DNA from 3 places in the Cytobacillus sp. MT66 genome. Region 2 is predicted to be linked to each of the others. Evidence: predicted binding sites of a transcription regulator. Region 2 holds the regulator's gene; each other region holds the start of a gene.
What was found. Region 2 encodes LexA, which represses DNA repair genes until DNA is damaged. Its sites were predicted from a motif close to CGAACATATGTTCG; they were not measured.
Positions count from the first base shown of each region.

Region 1: a site for LexA is predicted at 7,808-7,821, ahead of AC1Q59_RS19120 (YhjD family protein). Genes of this name have one in related genera too.
Region 3: a site for LexA is predicted at 3,663-3,676, ahead of AC1Q59_RS03720 (YqzH family protein). Genes of this name have one in related genera too.

Region 1 covers NZ_JBXAFB010000012.1:70,937-81,482, forward strand. The annotation lists gene addA (helicase-exonuclease AddAB subunit AddA) at 1-2,772, opposite strand, end outside; gene addB (helicase-exonuclease AddAB subunit AddB) at 2,750-6,256, opposite strand; gene lepB (signal peptidase I) at 6,390-6,944, opposite strand; gene AC1Q59_RS19115 (TVP38/TMEM64 family protein) at 6,976-7,587, opposite strand; gene AC1Q59_RS19120 (YhjD family protein) at 7,881-8,273, shown strand; gene AC1Q59_RS19125 (competence protein ComK) at 8,295-8,879, opposite strand; gene AC1Q59_RS19130 (IDEAL domain-containing protein) at 9,076-9,312, shown strand; gene AC1Q59_RS19135 (M48 family metallopeptidase) at 9,361-10,546, opposite strand, start outside.
Region 2 covers NZ_JBXAFB010000003.1:141,007-151,552, reverse strand. The annotation lists gene AC1Q59_RS06720 (rhodanese-like domain-containing protein) at 1-302, shown strand, start outside; gene AC1Q59_RS06715 (rhodanese-like domain-containing protein) at 318-614, shown strand; gene AC1Q59_RS06710 (sulfurtransferase TusA family protein) at 675-1,250, shown strand; gene AC1Q59_RS06705 (MBL fold metallo-hydrolase) at 1,298-2,425, shown strand; gene AC1Q59_RS06700 (sulfurtransferase TusA family protein) at 2,454-2,681, shown strand; gene AC1Q59_RS06695 (peroxiredoxin family protein) at 2,882-3,472, opposite strand; gene AC1Q59_RS06690 (hypothetical protein) at 3,465-4,091, opposite strand; gene AC1Q59_RS06685 (OsmC family protein) at 4,088-4,489, opposite strand; gene AC1Q59_RS06680 (HAMP domain-containing sensor histidine kinase) at 4,572-5,639, opposite strand; gene AC1Q59_RS06675 (response regulator transcription factor) at 5,626-6,324, opposite strand; gene AC1Q59_RS06670 (cytochrome c biogenesis CcdA family protein) at 6,339-7,052, opposite strand; gene lexA (transcriptional repressor LexA) at 7,311-7,934, opposite strand; gene yneA (cell division suppressor protein YneA) at 8,089-8,406, shown strand; gene AC1Q59_RS06655 (YneB family resolvase-like protein) at 8,428-9,075, shown strand; gene AC1Q59_RS06650 (DUF896 domain-containing protein) at 9,202-9,432, shown strand; gene tkt (transketolase) at 9,607-10,546, shown strand, end outside.
Region 3 covers NZ_JBXAFB010000002.1:108,619-119,164, forward strand. The annotation lists gene AC1Q59_RS03700 (hypothetical protein) at 1-301, opposite strand, end outside; gene AC1Q59_RS03705 (hypothetical protein) at 531-1,229, shown strand; gene AC1Q59_RS03710 (MBL fold metallo-hydrolase) at 1,478-2,440, shown strand; gene AC1Q59_RS03715 (SDR family NAD(P)-dependent oxidoreductase) at 2,462-3,256, shown strand; gene AC1Q59_RS03720 (YqzH family protein) at 3,367-3,567, opposite strand; gene AC1Q59_RS03725 (Y-family DNA polymerase) at 3,760-5,019, shown strand; gene AC1Q59_RS03730 (YolD-like family protein) at 5,049-5,381, shown strand; gene AC1Q59_RS03735 (hypothetical protein) at 5,468-5,632, shown strand; gene AC1Q59_RS03740 (CDGSH iron-sulfur domain-containing protein) at 5,665-5,877, opposite strand; gene AC1Q59_RS03745 (hypothetical protein) at 6,072-6,608, shown strand; gene AC1Q59_RS03750 (alpha/beta hydrolase) at 6,638-7,579, opposite strand; gene AC1Q59_RS03755 (hypothetical protein) at 7,708-7,839, opposite strand; gene AC1Q59_RS03760 (hydroxymethylglutaryl-CoA lyase) at 7,922-8,827, opposite strand; gene AC1Q59_RS03765 (acetyl-CoA C-acetyltransferase) at 9,036-10,223, shown strand; gene AC1Q59_RS03770 (CoA transferase subunit A) at 10,329-10,546, shown strand, end outside.

The DNA of each region.
Region 1 (10,546 bases), on a different contig from region 2:
GTCAAACTCGTTTAATGTCCATTGAGTATTGTCAGCACTTTGAACCCACTTACTAAGTTTTTTTTCAGCATCTTTTACCGAAGAAACTAAATACAATTTTTCCTTAGCTCTTGTTAAAGCAACATACAGTACGCGCATCTCTTCAGCAAGCATTTCCATTTTCTTTTTCTTTTTAAAAGCCATCTGTGCAATGGTCGGGTAGGAAATTCTCTTTTTGGCATTAACATATTTTGCTGCAAACCCGAATTCCTTATCAAGCATATATGCTTTTCTTAAATCCATTGTGTTAAATTCTCTGCCCAGACCTGCTATAAAGACAACAGGGAACTCCAATCCCTTGCTGCTGTGAATCGTCATCAGGCGAACAACGTCCTCCTGTTCCCCTAAGGCCCGGGCGGCACCGAGATCTTCACCAAGATCCTGCATCCTCTCAATAAATCTTAAGAAGCGGAATAAACCTCTGAATGAGGTTGATTCATACTGGCGTGCACGGTCATATAATGCTCTTAAGTTTGCCTGCCGCTGCTTCCCGCCAGGCAGCCCGCCGACGAAGTCGTAAAATCTGGTTTCTCTTAATAAATGCCAAATAAGTTCAGACAGCGCACCCTTTCTTGCCATTGAACGCCATTCTTTCAGACCATCGTAAAATGGCCGGACTTTATCATACAGCTCTTCCAAAAGAGCATCAGGCTTACTTGCGCATAAGGCAGCTAATGCATCATAGAAGGAAGATTTTTTATCTTGAAGTCTAATTTGTGCAAGTTCTTTTTCTGACAAACCAACAATCGGTGACCTAAGGACAGAGGCAAGCGGGATATCCTGATAGGGATTATCAACGATTTTCAGCAGCGACATCATAATCGAAATCTCAGTCGCTTGAAAGTAGCCTGTTGATAGATTTGCATAGACTGGAATTCCCTGCTGTTTAAATTCCTCCATAATTTGCGGCGCCCAAGTCATCGAGCGAAGAAGAATGACTATATCCCGATACATAGCGGGACGGCTTGATTTTGTTTTAGGATTATAGACTTCCTTTCTGCCAGCAATGATTTCTTTAATTTTTCCAGCCATATATCTTGCCTCAAGCTGTGATTGAGCAAGGTCAGCTGCATCAAAGCCTTCCCCGCTGTTTTCTTCGGGCTCCTCTATATCTAGGCTCTGCATATCAATCATGGCAAGCTCTATAGGATACGAATTCACTTCAGGATATGGTGCCCCAGGAATTAACTCTGCGGCCTCATCATATTCAATTTCACCCACTGATACATCCATAAGCTGTTTAAAAATATAATTCGTGCCATAGAGAACCTCTTTGCGGCTCCGGAAATTTTTCGCAAGATCAATCCGCAATCCCGCTGTTTCGCCATTCACTGAAAAACGATTATATTTTCCTAAAAATAAATTTGGTTCAGCAAGCCTAAAGCGGTAAATGCTTTGCTTTACATCACCGACCATAAACATATTGCCCTCTTCTCGTGAATCAATAGCTGCCAGTCTTAATATCGCCTCCTGGACCATGTTCACATCCTGATACTCATCAACAAGCACTTCTTTGAATTTCTTCTTGCAGCTTAAGGCTGCGGCTGATGGAATGACAGTGCCATCATCGTGTTTTTCAGCAAGAATATCAAGACAATAATGCTCCAGGTCGGCAAAATCGACAATGCCTCTTTCGGTTTTTACTTGATCAAATTTGCTTGAGAATGATTTTACAACAGAGACAAGCGTTTCGATGTGAGGCTTCATCTCACTCATGTCACGAATGTAGCTTTGCGGTTTTCGAGAAAAAAGTTCAGATTGCAGATCTTGAATGATTTTTTTCGCCTTATCACGCAGCTGTTTCGCCTTATCCGCTAAATGACTGTCATATTCATCACCTTTGCAAGTCTTCAATCTGCCAAAGGACCATGACTGCATCGCTTCGTAAAGTGTTTCCCAGGATTCTCCTTTTGCCATTAACAGTCCTTGTACAACCTGCAAATCCGCAATAAAATTTTCTGCTCTTGGTGCTGGTCCCCCAGGTACCTTCGTCAGTTCTAAGGCGTATTCGAGCAGCTGTTTTGCTCCATTTAATTGCCGTTGGGCGTCCTGCAGCAGAACATGGGTAAATGGAAGGTCCTCAATTTTCGCTTCATTTTGAACATCATACATCTTAGCCATTGAATCAAGATATTGGTCCGGGTTAGGATTGGCGCGGGCAAAATCATATAGATCCAGAACAATATCCTGAAGCGCTTCATCACTTCGGTCATTTGAAAACGTATCAACAAGCGCAAAAAAAGCTTCATTTCCCTCTTTGCCATACTCCTCTTCAAAAAGCTCACTGAGCACCTCGTCCCGTAAAAGCTGAGCTTCTGTTTCATCTGCAATCCGAAATCCAGGGTCGATATCAATCATATAATAATATTTTCTTATCATTTCCAGGCAGAAGGAGTGCAGTGTAGAAATAGAGGCTTTGTTTAATAGTGCCAGCTGCTTGCGCAAGTGAATAGACTTTGGATTTGCATTGATGGCCTTCTCAATCGCCTCGCCAATTCGATGCCTCATTTCCGCTGCGGAAGCATTCGTAAAAGTAACGACAAGCAGCTCATCAACATTAATTGGATCTTCCTCTGAAATAATTTTATTGATGATCCTTTCAACAAGGACGGCTGTTTTACCCGATCCTGCAGCAGCCGCTACCAGGATGTCCTGCCCTTTGGCCATGATGGCCTCCCACTGGCTATCTGTCCACGTTGCCTCTTTTGGTTTAGCGGGTATTTGTGATTTCATGGCCGCCGGCCTCCTTTCTTATTAATTCAAGCACTTTTTCCTTTGGCTGCTGTGGCAGTGCGCGATAATTATTGGCTTCAAGGGATTCGTCAAATTGACAGACTGGCTTAAAAGAACAAAACGTACAAGGCGTTCTCTCCTTCATTTTGTAAGGCGATATTTCCACATTCCCTTCAACAATCTGCGTGCCGGTTTTTGTATAAATGTTCTTAACAAATTTGCGCAAATCCTGAAATTCCTGGCGGCTTGCCACTTTTGAGCGTTTAGTTAAATCGCCGTCCTTTTTAAAGCCGGCTGAAATAATCGTGGAATCTCCTGAATCCAGTGTCTGATCCATAAGCCTAATGACATTTTCATCACCAAGAAGGAGGCCATCCATTTTAAACTTTTTAAAGATTTCCTCTTCTATTTCATCCATTGTCAGCATTTTTGATGTGCTGATGATGGGGTTATGAACATGAAAATATAATACACCTGCAGGATCTGCATCGGCCCCAACTAAAATCTTTGAGTGGGTGATGACGATATCCAAATATGTCAGCATTTGCAGAGCAAGTCCGTAGTAGACCTCGTTAATATTTAAATCTCTTGAGCTGGACTTATAATCCATGACACGCAGAAAGACTCCCTTGTCATCCTGGGCCTTATCCACCCGGTCAATTCTGCCGATAAGTTCCATCTTCATGCCATTTTTCAATGGAAAAGTCAGCGGAGGCAGTTCACCTTTTGGGCCAAAGCTTAGCTCAAGGCCTACTGGGGAAAAACCGCTCGCCTTAGAGTGTTCGCTTAAAATATAGGATGCACGGCTAATGATTTGCTCCAGCTTTCTTTTTATATAAAAATGCCTATTTGAGCTTAATAGAATCTCATTCTGCAATTTTGGCGCTAAGCTTTCCACTGCTTCCTGGGCAAGAATTTCACATTGTTCTCTAGTCAGATGACTCCAGGAAAGCTTTCTATTCATTACCGTTTCTGCAATATATTTCAATGCTGCGTGAAATAGCTCGCCGATATCTGGAGCTTCAAGGCGGTAAATTTGCCGTTCTCTAAGCTTTAATCCATGTTGGGCAAAATGGGAAAACGGACAGCCATGAAATAGTTCCATTCTTGATACGCTTGCCTGAATGGTGTCCCCATACAGCTCTTTGCTTAACTGGCCATCCAGCTTTTCTGTCCGGTTTTCATAATTTAAACTTGAAAGCACCTTGAGGGCTGCTTGTTTCCAAGTATCATTCTTAAGATAAAAATTATATACGTCCCACCAAAAATCATAGATTGGATAATTTCTCTTTTTCAGCTGTAACTGCGATGCAAGAAAAGCCATAGCAGTCTCTAAATTAGATACATACTCCAGCTGCTTTTCTTCAGGCAGCTCTGCCGGATCTGCCAAATAATCATCTTGCTTGCATTGCGGCAATATATCTTGAATTCTTTTAATATAGGATGACGGCATTAATGCTTTGCCTTCTTCGTTGGCAAGCGGATAGCTGATAAACAGCTGATCTGTTGGGGTTACAAAAGATTTATAAGCGATAAATTCCTCATCAAGAAGCCTCGTTTTACCTGTTGGTGCTATTTTAAGGCCTTTTGTGAGCAATAGCTCCCTTTCATCATCGGCCAATACCCCATCCTCAGAAAACTTCGCAGGAAGGACGCCCTCATTCAACCCAATGACAAAAGCCGCTTTAACGTCTGAAAGCCTTGATACCTCTAAGTCTGCTGTAGTAACCTGATCAAGTCCTGGAGGGACAAGTGAAAAGTTCAGCGTCTCCATGCCTGCATCAAGGATAGAGGAAAATTCCTTTAAAGATACCTCTTCTTCGCCTAGCATTTCTACATACTGATCAAGCAGTTCCATAATGGCCTTCCATGCTTGTCCATGCTCTCTTGCTTTAACTAAATTTCCCTTTTCCTCTTCGGCAAGCTTCCACTGTTCCAGTTTAGCAGGGACATCCAATTCCTCCAGGAATAAATAAACTGCCTCACAATATTGCCGCCCGATGCTCGCATTATCCAAGCGTCTTGACAATCTTGCAATCGGTTCAGCAATCATAGTTCTAAGCCTATTTAATTCTTCTTCTGTTTCTTTTTCTGCATCTGTTTGGGCAAATGACCCAAATTCAAGCCCACGGATTCTCCTGTACACCCAACGTTTTTTATTTGTCCATTTTTCACCTTGTATCCCATTGGCAAGGACATAATTTTCCAGCCTGTCCATTTGTTCGCGCAGGACATCGGCATCGAGTTTTACTGGCAATAACAGCTCTGTCTTTACAGCCCTGAAAATTGGTTCATAGCGCCACTTCCCGATTATGACCTCCAGGACAGAACGTATGCATTCCACTAATGGATGATTAAGCATTGTCCGTTTCTGGTCAATAAAATGAGGAATATGATAATCTTGGAACACCGTTTCAATAATCCCGAAATAGTCCGCGCCATTTCTTGTAAGAATGGCGATATCCCGATACCGGTAGCCTTCCTTCTGGACTAGTTGAATAATCTTCCTGGCTATGCCTTCGATTTCCGCTCTGCGATTGACCGCATGTGCAATATGGACGCTTGTTTCCTCCAGAAAGCTTACAGCAGGCCTGAAGTCAAAGTTTTTCTCGAGATGCTTTAAGGATGGGTGCTTCCATCTTTTTTGCTCTGTCAGAAGCAGCTCTTCAATTGGCACATTATTGGTCTTCGCTATTTCAACTAATGTCTGGCAGCTTTCTCCAGACATTCTGAATAAATGCAGCTCATCTGGCGGCACCTGATCAAACGGCTTATCAAGCGTTAAGGCAATCGTTACTTTTTGGCAATGCTTCATCAATTGCTCGACGACCAAATATTCATGAGGTGTAAAGCTATAGAATCCATCAATATAGATATGGGCAGACTTCAAGTATTCGGATTTGGCAGCCTGATTGGCAAGCAGGGTAAAATAATCCTCCGAATCGATATATTTCTCGTGCAGAGATTCTTCAAAACTTTGGTAGATTAATTCAAGATCGTGAAGCTTATCCTGAAGCGCCTTATTTCCTTGTCCTTTTTCGAATTGGTTTTGCTTGTAGGACAATTCCTCCGGCTTAACACAATATCTTTTGAACTCTGTCATCATTTTTTCAACTTGCTGGATAAAGCCAGTTTTGTTAGCAGCCCGCTGGAAAAGCTTTAGATCATCTTTTTTCTCATCGATAATTTTTCGAATCAGCATGCTGATTCCCACGCTGTTCAAATGCTTTCTGCTTAAGCCGCCTGTTTCCTGAAGAATACGCCAGGCAAGACGAGTAAATGAAAAAACCTGGGTCCGGATCATTCCGCCTAGACCTGGTGTAGTAATTAATTTATATTCTGATAGGAATGTCATTTGTTCCGGCACTAAATAAATAATCGGCGGGCCATCATAGGGATTAGACCTTAGCTCATTACGAATTTCATTTAAACAGAGCTCTGTTTTTCCGCTTCCGGACCGGCCTATTAATAATCGTACAGACACGGATAACCCTCCCCTTTCCTAATAAATACAGTTCAATCCTATGTAAGTATTTTATCATAGAAGCAGAAGAGTTTTTGTTTCTCTAATCTGTAAAAATTTAGGGCAAAAAAAGAGACCCCTGCGTAGAGATCTTTTAAAATGAAATATCCATTTCCTCTAATGGCCAATATCTGAGGTTTACTTTTCCGACTACCTGCTCAGCATTGATAAATCCAAATTGTCGGCCGTCCCAGCTCTTTTTGCGGTTATCGCCGAGGACAAATAGTTTTCCTTCAGGCACTATTTCTTCACCGGTTATTTCCTTTAAGGTAAAATCACCAGTCAGCTTGCCTGCTGCAATTTGTTTGCGATATTTATCCAAATATGGTTCGGCCACTTTTTCGCCATTAATATATAAGTAATCATCGCGATATTCAATCTTATCCCCAGGCAATCCGATAATTCTTTTTACAAAATCTTCTTCTTCGTTGTGATGAAAAACGATGACATCAAAGCGGTTTAAGTCTCCCACCTGGTATCCAATTTTATTAACGATCAGCTTGTTTCCATCTTCAAGCGTCGGCATCATCGATTCGCCTTCAACGACATAGTTTGAAAAGAAAAAAGCACGAATAAAAATAAAGATAATAATACCAATGGCGAAAGCTTTTAGCCATTCCATTCCTTCTTTTTTTATTGCCTCCTTCACATGTCCCTCCCCTTTCGTGCTCCCTAAGGTTTCATTCTCTCTCCTTTTCCATTCTCTTATTTATCTTTATTTCAATTCTTTTCCCGACATACCAAAGGATAAAAATAATAATTCCGACAATGGCGGTTCGGACAGGCTGCGTAATAATTGATTTCAAATCATAGCCGACAAAGCTGATTGTAAAAATCATCACCATTTTTCCTGCCATTACAGCAAGCATATATTGCGCTACACTTATTTTTGATAAGCCGGCAACAATATTGACAACGGCTGACGGAGTAAACGGAAAGCATAAAAGAATGAACAGAGGTCCAAAACCATGCCTTTCCACCCAAGCCATGAGCCTTTTAACCTGTGAATTTTTTTTAAGAAATCTTAAAATTTTCTTTTGCCCATATTTCCTGACAATGGAAAAGACTATTAACGCCCCCGCTGTTGCACCTGCCCAAGAGATTAAAAATCCAAACCATAATCCAAAGGCATTGGCGTTGGCCATAACAAAAACAAAGAGCGGCAGAAAGGGCAAAAAAGCCTCAAGCATCGGTAGAAAAAGCCCTGGCAGCGGGCCAAATGACCGGTATTTGTCTATTAATTCCATAATATTTTCCAGTGTAAAAAAAGCCTTCAGTGACTCAAGATCCATACTATCTCCCTATTTCTGATACTTAAGAAAATTACAAACGGCTTGTACCTATCAAAAAACCTGTCTGTTCCTATATTGTTGCCTTCATTTCTTAAATTGTACACCCAATTTGGCAAAAAGAGATACTATTTACCATCATCTCTTTTAAAAAAATCTCTGTTAAACTAACCTTTTATTCCCCACTTGCCAAGAAAGCTGTTTCCATATAAAATAGATGAATAGAACAAACGTTCCCTTACTATAATATATAGAGATGAAATAATGAAATTTTTAATAAAAAAGGATGATGACTTATGACGAGAATTCCTGAAAAGGATCGCGACATCCTTGAGCAGGCCATTTATTTGCCTATGGTTCTAACCGTTTTAAATCGCGATTTGAGTGTTATTGGCAAGAGCCCTTTCAAGCTCAAACAGCCTTATTTAAATTTAGTGGAAGAAACAATGAAGGTAATTCAAAAAGAGCTTGCTGAAGTAAAAAAATACATGCAAAAAAATAAACTAAAGGTTCAGCAGCTGCAAAGCGATGAAGCTTTTACTATGTTTATGTTTCTTTATAAAGGGTATGAAGAACATCACAACTACTTTAATCCCCGCATCCGCAACAAGGTACAGGAGCTTTTGGAATTCTATTTATTTAAGCGCCATTATGTCAGCCAAAACATACAAAAAAAAAATGAAGCATGAAATCTTCATGCTTCTGGCAGCTTAATCATATAATTCTTTTCCCTTAATAAAATAAGTATCTGTCCTTTCAGAAGCCTTCATAAATTTTCTTCCATCGATGTAATAAATTGCTTTCCTCCCAGATTCTTTAATCCTGCTCGACAATTTAGATTTCAGCAAAGCTGTTTTCAGCATTTGATTATTGAATGAATGATAAGAGATAGGAATTCTAAGACTTTGTTTATTAGCGAATACGACAATTGTATCGCCGGCATCTCCTGCATGGCTGTCAATGATATGCTCTTCAGAAATCCATATGCATTCCGGCCTATGGGGCGAGGTAGTTGGGAAAAGGTAAATAAGGTTTGAGGGGTCAATCGTGATAGGCGCTTTTCGGTTCACTCCAGTCAATTGGCGGGTACCATCTTTTCTCGCCTCGAAATTAACTCCGAAGAATCTGCAGCTCTTTCGCACGATGTAAAGAGGTTTGAATGGGGACACAAATTTATCTTCAAGCTCAACAATTTGTGAGTACAATTTATTTCCATATTGTATAGGTAAAACAGCCATGGTGTTTGGATTAATTATGTACTCCTCTACTAATTGTATTTTTTCTGAATGCTTCATTCTTTCATCTCCTCTAAATTGTTAAGAGCAACTGGTACAATTATACCATTTCGACAAAAATTGTCAAACTTTTCTAAAAGGTGACATTTATCACACTAATTCACTCTGGATGGGCTATTTTCTAAAAATTATAAAAATTTGGTTGAATAAATACCAAAAACTCCATATAATAATAAAAAGCATTGAGGTGATTTTCTTGAATGAAAAATCATACACCGAGCTGATGAAAAAAGAAGCAATGAAGAAAAAGAGATTAAGAGAATCATTTGTCCTGGATCTTTATATTGACTCCCTGCTTACGGAAGTGCTTCTGAACAGAGAAAAAGAAAGGCTCATGAATCAAATCGATGCTGCTATTGACAAAGGTGATCAATCATCATTTAAACGTTTATCTCAAAAGTATATAGAACTTGTCAAAAAGTTTGGGAATTAGATATATAGAAATCCCCCGTCACTTCGTAATAGACAGGGGATTTTCTAATTATTTGCGATGTTCCATTTCAAATTCCTCGATTCTGGTAATACGTTCAAGCATAGTCGGATGGCCATAGCGAAAAATTTTGACGAGCAGCGGCGGATTAACTTGACTCAAGCCAGCTCTTGTCAGCTCCTGAAAGGTTTCAACCCCAGAATCAGCATCCTTTGTCATCTCAATGGCATATGTGTCCGCTCTTGCCTCTTGATAACGGGAAACAAAATTGGATAAAGGACTTGAGATAAATAACAGCATAGAAATAATCATTAGAAAAAGCGGAAGTGAACGTATATCGGCAACATGAGGAATTTTTAATGCTGCGCCCCAGCGTAAAACCGCATACTCCATGATCTTTGCCGTTAAATAAAGACCAATTAAGGATAGCAATAGATATCCGGCTATCCCGAAATAAATATGCTTTTCAACGTAATGCCCCATCTCATGGGCCATGATAAATAAAATTTGCTTGTCTGTCAGCCGATTCAGCGTTGTGTCCCACAGAACAATTCTTGAATTAGAACCGATCCCGTTCACGTACGCATTCAGTGCATTCGTTTTTTCAGACATATTCACTTCAAAAACATGCTCTGCAGGGATATTTGCTTTATCAGCCATTTCCAAAATTTGAGCTTCCAGTACCTTATTTTTCAATGGGTAAAAGTCGTTATACAGCGGATCAATAACCACCGGCTGGATAAACATCATAAACAGCGTAAACGGAACCGAGAGCATCCAGGCATAAAGCCACCATCTTTTGCTGCTTTTGTTCATTAGCCAGTACAGAACCGAGACAAGGATCAGCATCGTTCCATAATTCACCCAAAAGTCAATAAGCTCATCCTTCATCCACCCCGTAAAGCTCTGCGTCGAAATATGATAGCTTTTTGACAGGGAGTAGCTAATATAGTTTAGCGGCCATGTGACAGCAAAGGCAAAAACATGAAGCCAAATCAAGTAAATAGCCACACGAGCATATTTAATTTTTGACGATTGGTCAGCCCATCTTTTAAAAGCGCCCGATAAACCAAGCAGCAAAATAAAAAGATAAAAAAGCCATTCAAACGGGGTTGATAAGAAAAATAATAAATTTCTTATCTTTGAATAGTCCTCACTAAGCATTAGTTCCCGTGCATCTAAGAACATGGCGGGATCGGCCCTTGTTCCCTCATATTCAAAAGGCAGCCTAGTATCA
Region 2 (10,546 bases):
CTACTAAAGGAGTCAGACAGATTTCAACAGCAGAATTAAAAAGTGAACTGAAAGATCACAGCAAGCAATTTATTGATGTTAGAACTCCGGGAGAATTCAAGGGAAATAGCATTGGAGGATTTAAAAATCTTCCGCTCCATCATCTTTCGCAAAAGGCAGAAAAGGAACTGTCAAAAGACAAAGAAGTCATTGTTATTTGTCAAAGCGGCATGAGAAGTCAAAAGGCCACTAAAATATTAAAAAAATTAGGGTTTTCAAAAGTGACAAATGTAAAGGGCGGATTGAGCGCCTGGAGATCATAAAGGGAGGAATTTAAAATGAAACAATTTACAGCTAAGGAAGTTGAAAATTTTTTAAAGGAAGGAAAAAACTTAAATCTTATCGATGTTAGAGAAGTGGATGAGGTAGAAACAGGAAAAATTCCAGGAGCCATTCATATTCCACTTGGATTATTAGAATTCCGTATGCATGAATTAGATAAATCTAAAGAATACATCATGGTTTGCCGTTCTGGAGGAAGAAGCGGCCGCGCATGTCAGCTTCTTGAAAGTCATGGGTTTAATGTCATTAATATGGCTGGCGGGATGCTTCATTGGGAAGGAAACAAGGAGTAATTTTTGCTGCTGGGAAGCTTTTAATACCTGTATGAGTAATAATAGGAGGTTTTTTAAAAAATGGAATCATTAAAAACAGACTTTTTATTGGACGCAAAAGGGCTTGCCTGCCCAATGCCGATTGTTAAAACAAAAAAGGCAATGAATAATCTTGAATCTGGTCAGGTTTTGGAAGTTCAGGCAACAGATAAGGGATCAAAAGCTGATATTCAGGCTTGGGCAAAAAGTTCAGGTCATCAGTATCTTGGGACCATCGAAGAGGGAGAAGTCCTAAAGCATTACCTAAGAAAATCTTCCAATGATGGTTCAGTGGAAAGAAAACATCTTAATGTCATCGATAATGAAGAACTTAATCAAAAGTTAGAAACGAATACTAACATTGTGCTTATAGATGTAAGAGAAGCAGCAGAATACGCCTTTAACCATATACCTAACGCTATTTCCATTCCTTTAGGAGAATTAGAAGATCGCTTAGATGAATTAAACAAAAATGATGAGATCTATGTGGTGTGCCGAACAGGAAACCGCAGCGACCTTGCGGCTCAAAAACTAGCAGATAAAGGTTTTGCTAAAGTAATAAATGTCGTACCAGGTATGAGTGAGTGGACAGGAAAAACGGTTTCTTTGAACAAGTAAAAACATTATTTTTTTAATTTAAAATATACCATAGGGGGTAAAAGTTGATGACTGTAAAAGTAATGACTTCAAAACAAGTGACAAAAAAAGTTTTTAATAAAGAAAAATTATTTATTCTTGATGTTCGTAATGAAAGTGATTTTAATGATTGGAAAATTGAAGGGGAAAATTTTGATTACTTAAATATCCCATATTTTGAATTGCTGGATGGGGTAGAAGGCATATTGGATAAGCTTCCAGCCGATAAGGAAATATTAGTGGTATGTGCAAAGGAAGGATCTTCTGTCATGGTGGCAGAAATGCTATCTGAACAAGACTTAACAGTGTCCTATTTACAAGGCGGCATGAAAGCATGGAGTGAACACCTTGAGCCTGTAAAAGTAGGAGAGTTAACTGATGGCGGTGAAATTTATCAATTCGTCCGAATCGGAAAAGGATGTCTATCCTATATGGTGGTTTCCAACGGCGAGGCAGCTATCATTGATGCCACTCGAATGACTGATATTTATGTTGATTTTGCAAAAGAAATTGGGGCGCAAATTACCCATGTATTTGATACTCACCTGCATGCTGACCACATTTCTGGCGGAAGAGTTATTGCTGAGAATACTGGGGCAACATATTGGCTGCCGCCAAAGGATGCAACTGAGGTAACATTCGAATATAGCCCATTAGAGGGTGGTAACGTGGTAACTATCGGCAATACAGCCATTGATATTCACGCTTTATACTCACCAGGACACACAATTGGTTCTACATCATTTGTTGTGGATGGCAAGTTTCTTCTTTCAGGAGATATCTTATTTATCGATTCGATTGGAAGACCTGATTTAGCAGGAATGGCTGAAGACTGGGTAGCGGATCTGCGTGAAAGCCTTTATTCTCGTTACAGAGAGCTTTCAGAAGAACTAGTGGTTCTTCCTGCTCACTTTATGATCATCGATGAATTAAACGATGATGGCAGTGTATCAGAAAAATTAGGTACATTATTTGCTAAAAATCACGGTTTAAATATTGAAGATGAAAACGAATTTAGAAAATTGGTGACTGAGAATCTGCCGCCACAGCCAAATGCATACCAAGAAATTCGCCAAACGAATATGGGGAAAATCAGCCCGGATGAGGAAAAACAACGGGAAATGGAAATCGGACCAAACCGTTGCGCTGTTAGATAATTAACATATTTAAGGAGGAATAGAAATAATGGAAGCAGCAAAAATTTTAGATGCAAAAGGCTTAGCATGTCCAATGCCAATCGTGAGAACAAAAAAGGCAATAAATGAATTAGCTTCAGGTGATGTTCTAGAAATTTATGCGACAGATAAAGGGGCAAAAAATGACCTGGCTGCATGGGCAAAATCTGGCGGCCATGAACTTATCAAACATGAAGAAGAAAATGGAGTTTTAAAATTTTGGATTAAAAAGGGCTAATGGAAGTTCTATTAGTTTAAATTATAGGATCTGGTATTACTGAATCCTGATTTACACTGTGTTCGGAAAAATAAACGGTAAAATTCCGTTTTAATTGAAATCTCATACCTTCACGAAAATCAACAATGTATAACAACATAGCAAAGGTAGAAAAAAGAAGAAGACTGGAATACGTCTTCTTCTTTTTATATTTTTCTTTTTTATTCAATATCCTTCGTTAAATTGATCATCGTGTCTTCATTCATTGGGCCAACTACTTTCTTTGTAATGATTCCATTAGAGTCGATGATATAGCTGGTAGGAATCGTGAACGCTTGGTATTGTGGGCCAATCATACCTTCCTTGTCAAGAAGAATAGGGAAGGTAAGCCCGTAATCGGCGACAAAGGACTCAATGGCCTCCTGACCATTATCAATATTAGTAAGGTTTACAGCAACAATCTCAATACCTTCATTTGCATTTTTTTCATAGAAGTTTTGCATATGCGGCATCTCGGCTTTACACGGCGGACACCATGTAGCCCAAAAATTTAAAATTACTTTTTTTCCTCTATAATCAGAAAGGCTTACTGTCTCACCATTTAAAGATCCTAATTTAAAGTCTGGAGCAGCTTTTCCTTCCTGTACCTCAGAAAGATCAGCCCCTGGAATGTTTTCATTGGCAGAAATGTCTTCTGCAGGATTAACAGGATCATTATTATTTGTTTCTTCTTGAAACGGATTCCATATGTTCAGGATGAAAATCGCTGCTGCTAGGATAATAATAACGATGGATAATAGATTTTTAATCAAGTTTAGTGTCCTCCTCATTACTTTTTATAAATGCAATTAGAATGGTGCAGCCGATCCATGAAAAGGTTAATACCACCTTTGAGGAAAAAGAACTGAATATGCTCATAATCATTAGTTCTGATAAGAAAACGACTATAAAGAGCTGAGCTGATAGACGCAGCTTGTTCTTTTTTAAATAATAGAGTAAGAGCAAATACCCTATTAATAGAATGGAGTGGCATAACCCTTCAATGGCTTTTTGTTCTAGTAAAGAAACAACAGCTTCATAGATGATATAGTAAAGGAGGAATATTTGAGCCGAGTGTTCATAAAATGAACGGTATTTTTTTGCTGCAATAAAAAACAGATAAAATGAAAGAACGGCCAAGCCAAGAATATTGCCTTTTGTCCCTCCATTAAAATAGATAATGGACAGGGGCATGTCTAAAAACATTTTTAGATTAAACACGATATAGCTTAATTTCCAAACAAGAATATAAAAGAAAAACCCATTCCAATACCAATCTTCAACCTTTTTTTTATATAAAATTCTATAAATGAGTGGAGTAATAAAAAGTGTAATAAATATGGCTATCCAAACGGCAGGAATGGTAATGCTGCCAACATTCAGATAGGTCATTGATCGTCATTCGGTGTTGAATGTTTAATCGTAAAAGTGATATCAATGGATTCAATGACTGACTGAATCATTCCGCAATTTCGAACTACCAGCGCAGCTAATTGTTCGCCTTGCTGAGGAGAAATGATCTTTTCTGATTGAACATAAGCAATAATAGTTATTTGTTCGATTCGATTGGTCTGATCAGGGTTTCTGACAGCGGAAACTTCCATCTCTATATTCATGTAAGCATGCCTTTTTTTTACGAGAATCTTTTCTAGCAACATCCCGCTGCATCCAATTAAAGAGGAGACAAAAAGCTCAAATGGACGAAACCCCACTTTTTCATTAGTAGAAATTTGCAGCTGGTCAAAGTCTAAATGGCCAATGACACCATCTTTATCAATTGTGAACCTCATATAAACACTCCCTTTCAATTGGATTATGAATCCAGTATGTTAAGGAATGATTAAGAATTAATTTAGAAAAGTAACTTGCGAGTTATTTTTTTATTAAGGGAAGCTTGATCCAAAAAGTATGGGAGGTTCCATCTGTGTCCAGTCCTAAATGTCCTCTGTGAGCACTTATTATGCTTTTGGCAATGGCAAGTCCAAGGCCAGCGCCACTTGACCTTGTACTTCTGGATTCGTCGAGGCGGTAAAAACGTTCAAAGATTAGATCCTTTTTCTCAGGATCTATGGATTGACCGATATGAGAAAAGGTAATTAAATATTGATCATTATTAATTTGACCGGTAACTTCAAGTTTATCTCCAGCGTTATAATCAAGGATATTTTGAAAAATATTTGTAAAAACTTGCATCAGGCCGTTTTTATTACCCTCAATAATTCCAGATTCTATCTGAAAGCTTGTTTCTGAAAACTTATCTTCCATTCTCAAATGAAAAACTTTTATTGATTCTGATAGTGTTTTATCGATTTCGACATGTTCAAAGGGTTTTTCTAAAAAATAGACGCCATTATTCCAAGAATTGAGTTCAGTAATTAGTTCAACAATTCCTGTAATTCGCCGAGATTCCTCTAAAAGTGAGCCAAATAATTCTGAGTTTCCTTCAATCACCTTATTTTGGAGAGCTTCGAGATAGCCATTTATATTTGTTAATGGTGTGCGAAGCTCATGGGCAATATCTCGAAGCATTTCTTCTCGCTGTTCTTGTACCTTATGGAGTGTATCGGCCATGGAATTAAAGTTCTCAATAAGGTCCTTCATTTCACCTGAGGCAGCTATATGGACTTTTGTGGGGTGATTTCTTTCTTTAATTTCTTTGGCTGCTGAGGACAATTGCTTAATCGGCTTGATGATTTTTTTTACGGTAATATAGTGAAATAAACCCGCGATAAAAAATGCAAGGACACTAACTTTAAATAAATAGCCATCTAAGGTATGAACAAGGACCTGTCCAGTCATATCTTCTGAATTAACCAAAAAACAGGCATAATTTTTAACTGATAAGCCGGCAAAAAGGATCACGAGAAGGATTACAATACTATTTAAAAACACTAACTTTAATAGAAGGTTTGACTTGGAAACTTTTTTAATGGCCCACAAATTTATACCCCATTCCTCTTACAGTTTGAATATAATCTTTAGGTGTCTTTTCCTTAATTTTTTCACGTAGATGCTTAATATGAACATCAATGGTGCGGTCAGATACGGCTTTTTCATTATTTTCGTAAATATACTGCAAAATTTGTTCCCTTGATAAGATCTGATTTGCATGCTGCATGAAGGTGTGAAGAAGTTTAAACTCAAACTGAGTTAAGTTTATTTGTTCACCATTAATCAAAGCTTCTCCTTTTGCAGGCTTAATAGTGAAACCTGTAAAAGTAAGCTTTCCGCATCGGCTGGCAGTTCTTCTCAATACTGCTTCAATGCGTACCATCAATTCAGCAGGACTAAATGGTTTGACTACGTAATCATCTGCGCCTAATTTAAACCCTTTTATACGGTCTTTTTCCGTTACTTTAGCAGTGAGCATAATGATTGGCATTAGACTTTTTAAATCTTCACGCACCCAAGTGCAAATTTCTTCACCGCTAATACCAGGTAACATAAGATCTAATATTAAAATACAGGGATCAAGTATTTCAATTTTTTCTTTTGCCTCATACCCATCTTTAGCTTCAATGACTTCGTATCCTTCCTTTTCTAGGTAGATTCTAACGAGATTACGGATTTTTGCATCGTCTTCAACTACTAATACTGATTTGCCGATAAGGTTAGTGTTAATCAAGTAATCACCCTTTTCTAAAGCTGAAATAAACTATAAGCTGATAACCAAGCACTTATTTTTTGCATTTGCCCGCTTAACACTAGGAAACCAAGCATAATCATGACCATCCCATTAATAAAAGCTAATTTTGATAGTAATTTATTAATTTTTCTCATTGTCTTTAAAGAATAGGATATAACAACTGATATGATAAGAAATGGAATAGCCATTCCAATTGAATAGGCAGCTAAAAGAAAGATCCCTTGAGTAAGAGTATCCGATGAACTTGCTAATAATAGTATGGATGATAAAGCAAGTCCCACACAAGGAGACCACCCGCTGGCAAAAGCCATCCCAAGTAATATTGAACTAAATATGCTTTTGGATTTTTGTTTAGGCTGAAATCTTTTTTCTTTCATGAGAAACTTAAATTTCAGCAATCCAGCCATCTGCAGACCAAATACGATAATTAGTAAACCCGCAATCTGCATAATTATTAACCGATACTCCATTAATAACTTTCCAATAAAACTGGCAGAAGCTCCAAGTGCAATAAAAATAATACTAAAACCAATGATAAAGCCCATAGATCGAAAATAAAGTTTTGAACGGTTGATTTCAAGCTTTGAGTCCTCAATTTTTCCGCCTGTTAAATGGGTGATATAGGCAGGCAAGAGGGGAAACACACAGGGAGAGAAAAAAGACAGCACTCCGCCAGCTAATGCAAAATATATTCCAATATCATTCATAGTCCTCACTCCTTCTATAGTTATTTTAAAAATGGTTTGTTAAAGTTTGATTAAGATAATCAAGTTCATCCATGTCATTTACATATAAAAGGGATCTGAATAGAATAGGACTATTTTGCTTTTGCTTTAATAGAGGGGCATATAATTCATTAAACGGCAGTAATAATACCTATACTCCAGGTGGAAGGATTAGCATGATAAGCAAGCCTTTTGTAAAATTGGATATAAAAAAAGGGATGCTAGATGCATCCCTTTTTTCTAGTGAATATGACGATATACCCCGATAACCTTCCCTAAAATGGAGACATTCCGAAGAATAATAGGTTCCATTGTGGAGTTTTCAGGCTGAAGTCTGATCCACTCCTTTTCTTTGAAAAAACGCTTGACCGTAGCTTCATCGTCCTCGGTCATTGCAACGATGATTTCTCCGTTATTGGCCGTGCTTTGCTGCTTGACTATAACATAATCTCCATCTAGTATTCCTGCTTCAATCATACTTTCACCCATGACTTCAAGCATGAAAATTTGTTCGTCCGATGGAGCGAATCTTTCCGGAAGCGGGAAGTACTCCTCGACATTTTCAATTGCTGTAATAGGCTGTCCAGCTGTTACTTTTCCTACGATCGGGACATTAATTACACGATAATCTGGTATTTGCTGAGGATCTTCTAAATCTAGTATTTCAATTGCCCGCGGCTTCGTGGGGTCCCTGCGGATTAATCCTTTGCTTTCAAGTCTTGAAAGATGACCGTGAACCGTGGAGCTAGAGGCAAGTCCGACAGCTTCCCCAATTTCTCTGACAGAAGGCGGATAGCCCTTTAGCTTAACCTCTTCTTTAATAAAATCTAATATATCCTGCTGCCTTTTAGATAACTTAACCATCGCATTACACCTCGGCTGTTTTTCTTACCATAAGTATAGCATCTTTTACCAAACAGTACAAACATAAGTTCGAATTTTTCTTGACACAAAACAAATGTTCTGGTTAAAATAAAAATATAAAAAGCGAACGTATATTCCGTATGAGGTGAAGATAATGAAATATTTATGGAACAAATACTCTTATACTATTGTTTTATTTGCCATCAGTCTATTAGCTGCATTTATGCTTTCCCTTCAAATAGATAGCCCGGAGAGTGAAAATTATATTAAAATTACTGTTAACGAAGGCGATTCTCTTTGGAAAATTGCTGAAGAATATTCAAATGAACATACATTAGCCATTAATGACTTTATTCACTGGGTTCAAAACAATAATGGTATTGCAGATGGAAGAATTTATCCAGGCGAAGAGATCATTATACCGGTAATTCAAGTAAATGAGACCCGGACAGAACTGGCAAGCTTAAAATAATAATTTATAGAAGGGGACTACATGAAAGCAATTATTTACTGCCGTGTCAGCACAACAAAAGAATCACAAGAAACATCATTAGCTAGGCAGGAAGAAGAGTTAAACAAATTGGCCAGCCAAATGGACTTTCAAATCATTAAAATTATCCGCGAACAGGCAAGCGGCTATGATTTAGAACGGGAAGGAATACTTGAGCTTCTCTCGATAATAAAGGAACAGAAAATTAATGCAGTACTAATACAAGATGAAACGAGACTTGGCAGGGGAAATGCAAAAATCGCCATTCTCCACTGTATTTTAAAAGAAGGTGTACAGCTATATACCATTTCTCATCATGGCGAGCTGCTGCTTTCCGATTCTGATTCCATGGTATTAAATATAGTTAGTATGGTAGAGGAGTATCAAAGAAAGCTGCATAATATAAAAATTAAACGAGGGATGAAAAGAGCTGTCAGAAATGGCTATAAACCTGAAAGAAACCTTTCCAATTTAGGTATTCACTCTGGACGTGAAAGGATTGAAGCACCTATCGAAGAAATCATCAGGCTCCGGCAGAATGGTCTGACATTCGCTGAAATAGCCGCTACACTAAGAGGTTTTGGATATGTGATATCCAAAGCAACTGTACATAGAAGATATCAGGAATATACAGCTTCATCTATAGAATAAAAGCAGATCATTCTCTTCAAATCAGGTTAAGTTTCTTGTAAATATCACTCTTTTCTAGTAACATGACCTTGAGTAAATCTGCGAGAACGATTTGCTCTAAGTAATTCTAGAATAAGGAGCTTGAAAATGCTGCCAAAAACCAAACTTGATCGTATTAATTTTCTGGCAAAGAAGGCTAAGGAATCAGGGCTAACAAAAGAAGAAGCGAAAGAGCAATCTGCCCTGCGCAGAGAATATTTAGAAACATTTCGTTCCTCCATGCTAACCACCTTAAAAGGGGTAACCATAATTGATCCAAATGGACAAGATGTTACACCTCAAAAGTTAAAAAATATCCAAAAGAAAAATTTACATTAATTAATAGAAGGGATACATGCATTTGTATGCCCTTTTTACATATTTAGATACCTTTTAGATAATATTACTAGACAAACCGACTTTTTTTGCAAAATTTGATACAATTTGTTGTATTAGGCAAAGGCTGCCTATAATATTAAAGAGTAATTATTACTCGCGGAGGGATTGGACAAAATGTTTGATCAAAATGATGCTTTATCGATAAGTTCTATTAGGACATTATCTATTGATGCAATTGAAAAGGCAAATTCCGGTCATCCTGGAATGCCTATGGGTGCAGCGCCGATGGCATATGCACTTTGGACAAGGTTTATGAACCATAATCCGAAAAATCCTAAGTGGTTTAACCGTGATCGTTTTGTACTTTCAGCTGGTCATGGTTCCATGCTATTATACAGCCTTCTTCATCTTTCTGGTTATGATGTTTCAATGGAAGATATTAAGGAATTCAGACAGTGGGGAAGCAAAACACCGGGACACCCAGAGTACGGCCATACACCAGGCGTTGATGCTACAACAGGTCCCCTTGGACAAGGCATTGCCATGTCAGTGGGAATGGCGATGGCTGAACGTCATTTAGCAGCCGTTTATAATAAAGAAGGCTTTCCGCTAGTTGACCACTATACATACAGCATTTGCGGAGATGGAGATTTGATGGAAGGGGTATCTGCAGAAGCTGCATCACTTGCAGGGCATTTAAAGCTTGGCAGATTAATCGTTCTATATGATTCAAATGATATCTCACTTGATGGCGATTTAAATAAATCCTTCTCTGAAAGTGTTGAACAGCGTTTTAAGTCTTACGGATGGCAATACTTGCGTGTTGAGGATGGAAATGATCTATCCGAAATCTCAAAAGCCATTGAAGAGGCCAAAGCAGATGAAAATCGTCCTGCGATGATTGAAGTAAGAACGATTATTGGCTATGGCTCACCGAATAAATCTGGTAAATCTGATGTACACGGTGCTCCGCTTGGTGCAGACGAATTAAAGTTAACCAAGGAATCTTATAATTGGACCTTCGATCAAGACTTCCATGTGCCTGAAGAAGTATACGAGCAATTTAGGAAACATGTGGCAGAAAAAGGTGCTAAGACGGAACAAGAGTGGAACG
Region 3 (10,546 bases), on a different contig from region 2:
GAACTGTTTTTTCTTTGCCTGAAAGCTTTGAAACAGCTGTTTGTGCGGTCTTAAGCGCAGCTTTTGTATCATTGAATAATTTCATATTTGGATAATCGATCACATTTTTCGGATAGGCGGTTTTACGGTACTCTACAGAAATTTCCCATTTTAAAGCACCTGCAAGGTTTTCTGCTTTTTTTACAAGATTATCTGCATTTGATGCGGCATTAGAAACAGCAGGACTTACTGTAACTGCTGCAGCACTTGCAAATGTTGTTGCAGCCAAAATAGAAGCAATTGTTTTTTTCTTTACTGACATTTTAATCCTCCTAATCTTCCTTTTTAGACCTGAAATAAGAAATCTATCAGACTTTTTTCATATAATAGGTTATCTAGTATTTGATTATACCATGAATTCTACTAATAACTACCATATTTTTAGATATTTAGCTGAGTTTTGACAGAAATTGTTGAAAAAGAATATGTTGGAATTTGTTTGTATGTGTTAAAATTTGTACCAATAGAAAAACAAGCGAGGTTATTTTTGCATGAAGAAAAAGTGGAAATGGGTATTAGGGCTTTTCCTTGTCATTATACTGGGAGGAGCAGGAACGGTTTATTATTTCTTGAATATGAAGGATTACGATGTTGCTGATGAGCAAATTGATGAATTAACGGAAACAGAATATAAAGTAGATATTCCAGCGCTGGAGGAAATCGAGACAGAGGAGCCTGTTTCCGAAAATCAGGATCAGGAAGAAGGTTCTGCCGTTCAAACAGAGGCTTCAGCTGATCAGGGTACAAGTAATACTAAGGATGAAGTCCAGTCATCTGCATCTAATCAAAACTCAAATGGCTCTTCGGCTAAAGCGGCAGCGTCCAGCGGGTCTAAAGTAACGGTTGCTGTTATTAAGAAAAGATATCGGGCAGCTTTTGAGCAGCTGGAGTCTCAGGCAAATCAAAGAGTAGATTCGCTCATTGCCAGGGCTGTTAATGAATATAGCGAGAAAAAAAGCAATGGGGAAGAAATCTCATTCAGTTATTTTTATGTGAAGTATTCCAATGCAGGAAAATCACTAGAAGCTATGACCGACAGCACTTTCAATTCCGTCTATGGCCAGCTTGAGAAAGACCTTCAGGCTCATGGCTACAGCACTGCACATGCCAAGGAATACAGGGATGCCTATGATCAAATGAAAGAACAGCGGCGCTCTGCTATTATGAACAAAATAAAGGGTGCGATTTAATCGCAGAAAAAGAGTCTTCGTGCAAGGCTCTTTTTTTATTTACTATAATCCCAGAGAATTTTCCACTCATTCCTATTCCTTTGTCCGCAATTACATGCTTTCCAAGCTGGATTTTCCTTTGAAAAATAAGTTATTCGAAAATAATGACAATTGCGTTAAAGAAGGTTAAACTGAAAGGTATATGCTGAAGTGTTTTAAAATATTGAATGGAAACTCTATGTAAGAATAGTAATTGAGGAGCTGATTATATGCCAGAATGGAATGATGGAATCGCAAAGATCGTTATTCCTACACCTTTTCCTGTAGGGGATGTGAATGTGTACGCGGTAAAAGGTGAACGGCTTACCCTTGTTGATGCCGGCCCCAGAACAGAAGCAGCTTGGGAAGCCCTTAAGTCGCAGCTGAAAGAACTGGGATTGTCCCCGAGTGATATTGAACAGGTGGTGCTTACACATCACCATCCTGACCATGCCGGTCTGCTGGACTTTTTTCCAGATTCATTAGAGGTATACGGGCATCATCTTAATCAAAGATGGCTGGTTCGTACCGATGAATTTTTGAAGGAACATGACGATTTTTATTATGATTTGTTTCCTAAGTGCGGAATTCCGGAAAAGTATTTTCCCTTTATCGAACTGCAAAAAAAGTCGTTAAAATTTTCCTGCAGCCGTCCGTTGACTGGTATTTTAGCAGAGGGGGACCATCCGCAAGGGCTTGAACAATGGACTGTGTTTGAAACACCAGGGCATGCCCAAAGCCACATCGGTTTGCTGCGGGAATCCGATGGCGTTTATATTGGCGGTGATCATCTGCTTGCCCATATTTCTCCTAATCCCTTAATTGAACCGCCTCTGCCTGGCACAACGAAGCGGCCAAAGCCGCAGGTCCAATACAATGAATCGTTAAGAAAGCTGAAAAAGCTTCCAATACGGCTGGTTTATTCCGGGCATGGCGAGGACATATTTGATGCAGGTAAACTTATTGATAAGAGGCTGTCGCGCCAGCATGACCGTGCTATGCAAGTGAAGAACATGCTAAAAACAGAAGGAGCGCTTTCTGTGTTTGAGATTTGCAAACGGCTTTTCCCTGCCGTTTATGAACGCGAGCTGTCATTGACCATCTCTGAAACGATTGCTCAGCTTGATTATTTGAATGCGTTAGGGGAAATTAGTATAAATAAAGATGGAAGTGCCTTTCTTTTTTCAGCGTAGTTTTTTCAAATGAGGTGAATTATGGCGGATCGTTTAAAAGATAAAAACATTATTATTACTGGGGCATCAGGCGGCATTGGTGCGCAGATGGCTTCGTTATGTGCACAAAGAGGGGCCAATCTTGTGCTGCTTGCGAGAAATCTCGACAAGCTTCAGGAGCTAAAAAGCGAATTAGAAGGCCGTTATCATGTGAATATCGATGTGTTCCAGCTTGATGTTTCCAATACCGATGAAATACAGACCGTTTTCTCCAAGGTATTGGCTAAGCTTGACACTGTCGATGTTCTTGTCAATAATGCTGGCTATGGGGTATTCCGCGAAGCACACGAGGCTAAGATTGAGGATATTAAAGGCATGTTTTCTGTCAATGTTGTTGGATTGATGGCGTGTACTAGCCTGATCTTACCGAAAATGATCAAGCAGGGGAGCGGCCACATTATTAATATAGCATCCCAGGCTGGAAAAATTGCTACCCCGAAATCGAGCGTATACTCAGCGACGAAGCACGCCGTCCTCGGATATACCAATAGCCTTCGGATGGAGCTTTCCAAGCATCACATCTATGTAACAGCCGTTAATCCTGGGCCAATAGAAACAAACTTTTTTAATATTGCTGATGAAAAGGGAACCTATGTAAAGAGTGTCAAGGGGTTTATGCTAAAGCCTGACTTTGTTGCAAAAAGAATTGTCGACTCCATGCTCACACCAATAAGAGAAATCAACCTGCCCCGCTGGATGAATGCAGGAAGCATCTTCTACGTCCTATTCCCGCGCATCTTCGAACGCATCGGCAGACGATTCTTTGATCGAAAATAACTGTACCGCTTTAAAGCGCCGGGGGTCAGGCCCCCGACGCTGTGCCGTATTAACGCGATGGGGGCCTGACCCCCATCGCGTTAATGTGTGAAAGCGGTTTTAGCCGCAATTTAAAAATAAGGCGAATTTGTAATGTAGCCATAAACGACGTCATTGACGATGTCGTGGAGTTCGCTTTCTTTTTCCTCGCCATTTTTTAGAATATGGATCTTCTCATACATTTCTTCAAACTCCGCACTGTTATATGTAATCGTTTCATTATATTGCCTAAGACAGTTTTCAATCATTTTAAAAATAAGCTTTCGATCCATTAGTTAACCACCCCTCGAGTTGATTATACGTATATTTATGCTAGTGCACCTGCTGGAAAATTTAAAGAAATATGTCGTTTAATTTCCATTGAAATCGAACGTATATTCGTTTAATATATGGGTATAAATAAGAACAAACGTTCTTTTTGAGAGTTTAACCTCAGGGCCTGAAGATTTCTAGGGGGAAGATCTATGATTGATTACAGCACGATGCCAAATAATCAGGTCATGTGCGTGGATATGAAAAGTTTCTATGCCAGCTGTTCGGCCGTTATGCTCGGGCATGATCCTCTTGAATGCTATCTCGTCGTAGCTGGCAACCAGGAAAGGAAGGGGAGTGTAGTTCTTGCGGCATCACCGAAAATGAAGAAGGAATTTGGCATTAAGACAGGAAGCCGGCTTTATGAGGTACCGAATGATCCGCGAATTATCATTGCCGAGCCAAAAATGGCTACCTATCTAAGAATTTCAACCGAGCTTACCCGTGTCTTCAATCGCTATGTCCCGAAGGAAGCCATTCATATGTACAGTGTCGATGAAAGTTTTATTAAGGTGGACGGAACCATGCAGCTTTGGGGGGATGTCTTTACCATTGCCAAGAAAATTAAGGACGATATCGAGCGGGAATTTCAGCTCCCCAGTGCGATCGGCATTGGGCCCAATATGCTGCTGGCAAAGCTTTGTCTTGATTTGGAAGCAAAAAAGCACGGAATTGCTGTATGGACCTATGAAGATGTGCCAGCGAAATTGTGGCCGGTTTCCCCTTTGCGGGAAATGTGGGGGATTGGGCGCCGCGTGGAAAAAACACTGAACGGAATGGGGATCTTTTCCGTTGGCCAGCTTGCCCACTATGACTTGGAGAAGCTGGAAAAGAAATTTGGCATTATGGGAAATCAGCTTTATTACCATGCATGGGGAGTTGATCTTTCCGAGATTGGCGCACCGATTATGGAAGGCCAGGTTAGTTTCGGAAAAAGTCAAATACTGCTCCGGGACTATAAGGAGGAGCATGAAATTAAGTATGTCATCCTTGAAATGTGTGAGGAGGTGGCAAGAAGGGCAAGGAGCCACCGGAAGTCCGGAAGAACTATTAGCTTCGGGCTTGGCTATAGCCAGGATGAGTTTGGCGGCGGTTTTTACCGCTCGAAGACCATTGATGAGCCGACGAACGTGACCATGGATATTTATCGTGTCTGCATACAGCTGTTTCATAAATTTTATGAAGGAAAAACGGTTCGGCAAATTTCTATTTCACTTGGCAATCTTGCTGATGACAACGAAATGCAGTTGAGCCTCTTTGAACCGAATGTCTGGAAGAAGCGTGAGCTCGGCTACACGGTTGATCATATCAGATCGAAATTCGGGGCGGGTGCCCTTTTGCGAGCCGTCTCCTATACAAATGCAGGAACAGCAAGGCTCAGGTCCAAGCTTGTTGGAGGACATAAAAGGTAGACTGTATTTTAGGAAAAGAGGGTTGGGTCATGATTCGAGATCGAGGCAGAATAAAATGGACATCCATGATGCTCCCGGAACACGTGAAATTATTAAGAGATTGGGCGAAGGAAGATACATTTGACCAAAAGCGCGAAATTGATGAACAAACACTTGAAAACATGAATGAAGTCATTTCCGAGGCAATCGAGTACGGTAGGCCAGTTGCGATCACTCACTATAGTTATAAAAATTATGAGCTTCTCGTGGGAAACATTCATTCTTGGGATGAAATCAATCATCAGCTTCATATTGCCGACTATTTTAAAGAAATCCATCGTATCAGCATTTCGGACATAGCTGATGTCCGTATAGCAGAATAAAACAGGAAAATGAAAATAATGGCAGCCTCCAAAATGGCTAGCCTTTTCTTGGCGGAAGCACCCTAGTAAAAGGGAGGTGTTATTTCATGCCAAGAGGAAAGGAACTAGAACAGCTTCCGATGTCACATATTGCCCCTGGAAGCCCAGGTGAAGATCCAAGCAAAATGAATCGGGAGAGCTTGCAGGGGATTACGGAAGAAGAACCTGCAGCACCTGCAAAAGCTGGATTAGAAAGGAAAAAACGGGGATGATTTTTCCCCGTTCAACTGTTAAAAACCTAACCTTACTCTTCCTCAGACTTTGGCGCACGCGGAGCAGATTCGAAATGTCCTTTATGGCTGCCATCACAAAACGGAGAATTAGACGTTCTGCCGCAGCGGCAAAGAGAGAATGTTGGTTTGACAGGAAACTTATTCCCCTCGGCGTCAACAAGCTCGACATCCCCAGTAATGCGGTAAGAACCATTATCATTGACTTTAATTGTTACCTTTGACATACATAACCACCTCTTCATAAGATTTCCATACTTAAAATGATGGTAATAACAATAAAGGAAAAAAGCAAGCGATCACTCTGCAATAAAATTGATAAAACAAAAAGCCAATAAAAAATATCCCCAAAATAGGCATGTTTCCATTGACTTTTACATGTAATGGTAAAGTACCTAAAAAAGCAATGGAGGGGAAAAAGGTGAAGGTAAAAGGGGTCATTTTCTTTATTGCAGTGATCCTTCTATTGCCGGCATGCTCGGTTAAAACAATGGATGAGGCGATAGAGGGGGAGATCCCGTTTAATGTAAAGGAGGTTATCCATCAGGAGAAAGTAAAAGGCGGTATGGTTTTATTATATTTAACTCATCAAAAAAATCAGCGTGAAGCATTTGACGCCGTAACTGTTGCCTTTTTAAAAGGAAGTGATGGGGAAGGCTGGGAAAATGCGGGCCATAACCATTGGGATTATAAAAAAGGAGAGAGGCTGACCACCTATACGGATGCCTTTTATATTTATGACCATAAGGGGAAACTCGAGTACTATATCCCCGTTATCTTCGGAGAAATCAAGGATAAGGACATACAGACGGTCGAAGTGCTTGGGAAAAATAATCAGCTTGTCAGTGCACAAATTATTGAAAAAGATAGCGGGCGCTATTTCTATAAGACGGGCGAATATAAAGCAGCGAGAGGGATTTCAAGGATTGACAAAGGAGCAGGACCAAGGCTGAACTAGAAAAGAAAAGGCCCAGAAGCTCTGAGCCTTTAGTGAGAAATATACTCCATTCGATTAGGAAATACATATTCGTTCAAAAACTCATCAATCACATTCTCGTAATCTTCCCGATTTTCATTAAACGATTGTGCATGAACACCGTTGGATGCTATATAAAGCTTTTTTGGCCCTTTTTTACGTTCAAACAGCTCCTGTGACATGCTTGGTAAAATAAAGTCATCTTTTTGGCTGTGAATAAATAAAATGGGCTTTTTAATATTATCAATCACAGAAATCGGAGAAACATTTTTGATCGAATATTTCTGGCGCAAACGCAAAAATAAATCGCCCAAAGGGAGAATCAGGCTTGCGGGCAGTTTCATACCGGATTTGATTTGGTAGGCAAGCAGTTCCTTGAAATCCGAAAATGGACAATCTGCGATATAAAAATCTGCCCCATCCTCAAGCATGCCAGCATACAAAAGCAAAGTTGCAGCTCCCATAGATTCGCCGTGAATGCCAATCTGAATGTCGGGGCCTTTTGTCTTCTTAAGCCAATCAACGACTGCTTTTAAATCGAATTTTTCGTAATGACCGAAGCTAGTGGTTTTTCCGCCTGACTCTCCGTGGCGGCGATGGTCGTAAATTACTGCATTAAACCCCCGCTCCAGAAAAAGATTCATATATTTGACGGAATTTACCTTATTTTCGGTAACCCCATGTGCAATGATCATGTACCGGTTTGATGGATAAGGCTCGACAATCACCGTTTTAAGGTCATAGCCAAATGGAGAAGGGATCAAAACCTCCTTTTTTGGAAGGTTTTCAAATTTCTCCGGATGAAACCGTCCAGCTTTTGTTTCGCGTTCAACAATAAAATTGTCCTTTTTTTTCCTCATGTACATAAGCCGATTGGAAAAATAAATCCCGATAGTAGACAGAAAAACGATGAAGGAAAGGAGATAGCGAGTAAAGCGAAGAAGTCTTTTCATATTCATCCCTCCGGCAGCTGTTTATTCTATTTTACCATTTTTATGGAATTTAAAACATGAATTACCTCTGGGTTAACTTTCCATATGAAAATAAAAACCGCTCAAAAGGAGCGGCTTTGGTCGTAGTCTTATTGCTCAGAATTCTGACGCTTTGTCGGGTGAATGGCTTTTTCTAATTCTTCAGCTGCAATCGTTTGGCTGACAGTATCACTATTCGGCTTTCCTTTTTGACTGTAGCCTTTTTCCTGCTTTTTAGACATATTTGCATATCCCCCTTCTTGGTTTATCACTTAATAACATGGATAAAGAAGGGGGTGCTTATTCATGAAAACTTTCTGTTAATTAGACAGATTGTGTCTGCAAGCGGTAATAGGTGCTTTCGATTGGGCGGGTTATATGCGGTACAACAATTTTAACTGCTTCAACTAATTGATCAAGATTGACATTTGTTTCGATGCCCATTCGCTCAAGCATATAGACAACATCTTCAGTTGCCGCATTGCCGGCTGCACCCGGAGCAAAAGGACAGCCGCCTAGACCGCCAGCCGATGTATCAAACCGGTCAACACCAGCCTGCAGGGCAGCGTAAATGTTTGTCAGAGCCATTTTTCTCGTATCATGGAAATGGGCTGTCATCAGGATATTTGGAAATTCCTTTTTTAGACGGCTGAATAAAGCATAGGATTCATGAGGAGCTGCCATTCCAATTGTATCAGCAACACTCAGCTCGTCAGCACCCGCTTCGACAAATTGGCGGCATAGATTGACTGTGTCTTCAATTTCTACTTTACCTTCATAGGGGCAGTAGAAGGCAGTGGAGATACATGCTCTGACGAAATAGCCCTTTTCTTTTAGCTCTCCAATAATCGGTATTAATTCGTTCATGCTTTCCTGTGTGGTTTTATTAATGTTTTTCTTGTTGAACGTATTGCTGACACCGACAAATAATGCAACCGCTTTGCACTCTGTCATATAAACGCGGTCGACTCCTTTTCGGTTAGGCGCTAAAACAATATCACGTGCTTGATCATCGAGGCAGTCTGCGACGATTTCAGCTGCATCTCCCATTTGCGGCACCCATTTTGGTGAAACAAAGGAGGTCAGCTCCATTTCAGTTAACCCCGCTTTTTTCAGACTTTTAATAAATTCCTTTTTTACATCAGTCGGGACAAAGGATTTTTCATTTTGCAGCCCATCACGGGGACCGACTTCAATCATTGTCACTTTTGATGGCATTTCAAGCGTCATGTTTCCCACTCCAATCTCATAGTTTAATAGTGTATAGATTTAAAGGTTTTCTATTTTCTTTATTTTAGTTGGTTCCATTTTGAAAAAGCAAGAATAATAGAAAATTTGACAAAATAAAAGGAATTCTGCAATTCATTCTAGAAATTACTTAAAGACAGGAAAACTTTTCAGCAAAGTTTTTGAATTGGACGAGAAGGGAAGGAATCATATGGGACAAACAGAGGTTGTAATCGTCAGCGCAGTCCGTACCGCAATCGGCAGTTTTAATGGAAGCCTGAAGGATGTGTCAGCTACGGATTTAGGAGCAGCGGCCGTTAAGGCAGCAATTGAAAAAGCGGGTGTATCTCCTGAACAAGTCGACGAGGTTATTCTTGGTAATGTATTGCAGGCAGGTCTTGGACAAAACCCGGCAAGACAAGCGGCACTAAAAGCCGGGCTCCCTGAAAGCGTTTCCGCTATGACTATTAATAAGGTCTGCGGTTCTGGATTAAAGGCAGTCCACCTGGCAGCACAGGCTATTATCGCTGGGGATGCAGACATTATTGTTGCCGGCGGAACAGAAAATATGTCACAGGCACCTTACATATTACAAAATGCACGCAATGGATTTAAAATGGGAGATCAGAAACTCATTGATACGATGATTTCTGACGGTTTAATGTGCGCATTCAATGATTATCATATGGGAATTACAGCAGAAAACTTATGCGATAAATATGGATTAACAAGGGAAGCACAGGATGCATTTGCTGCACAAAGCCAGGAAAAGGCTATAAATGCTATTGAAAGCGGCAGATTTAAGGACGAGATCATTCCTATAGAAATTCCGCAAAGAAAGGGAGATCCGATCATTTTCGATACGGATGAATACCCAAAAAAGGGAACGACTGCCGAAAAATTAGCATCTTTAAGACCAGCCTTTAAAAAAGACGGAAGTGTCACAGCAGGCAATGCCTCCGGAATTAACGACGGAGCGGCTGCGCTTGTTGTCATGAGCAGAAAAAAAGCTGATGAGCTGGGGATTGCGCCGCTTGTGACTATTAAGGCAAATGCAAGTGCTGGGGTTGATCCGAGTATAATGGGAATCGGTCCAGTTAACGCAGTGAAAAAGGCATTGGAAAAAGCGTCTGTATCGATGGAAGAGCTGGATCTGATTGAGGCTAATGAAGCATTTGCTGCCCAATCTCTTGCAGTAGATCGGGAGCTTCATTTTAATAAGGAAATTTTGAATGTGAATGGAGGGGCCATCGCACTAGGTCATCCAATCGGAGCGAGCGGTGCAAGAATTCTCGTCACGTTAATTCACGAAATGAAAAAACGAAAGGCGCAGAAAGGTTTGGCAACTCTATGCATCGGAGGCGGCCTTGGAGTAGCAACAGTCGTAGAATTAGCGTAAAAAAATCTTTCATGAGCGAATGTTTTTGATTCCAAGCGGCAAATGCTTACATGCCTTTTGTTAAAAAAGGTTAAAACGTTCTCAGGATGAGAGGGGAGAATGAACATGAAAAACATATGTACATCATTTGAGGAAGCGGTTAAGGATATTCATGATGGCGCAGTACTGATGGTCGGAGGCTTTGGCCTTTGCGGAATACCGGAGAATCTAATCTTGGCTCTTGCAGAAAAAGGGGTAAAGGACTTAACAGTCATCTCCAATAACTGCGGTGTGGATGACTGGGGTCTCGGATTGCTATTAAAGAATAAGCAAATTAAGAAAAT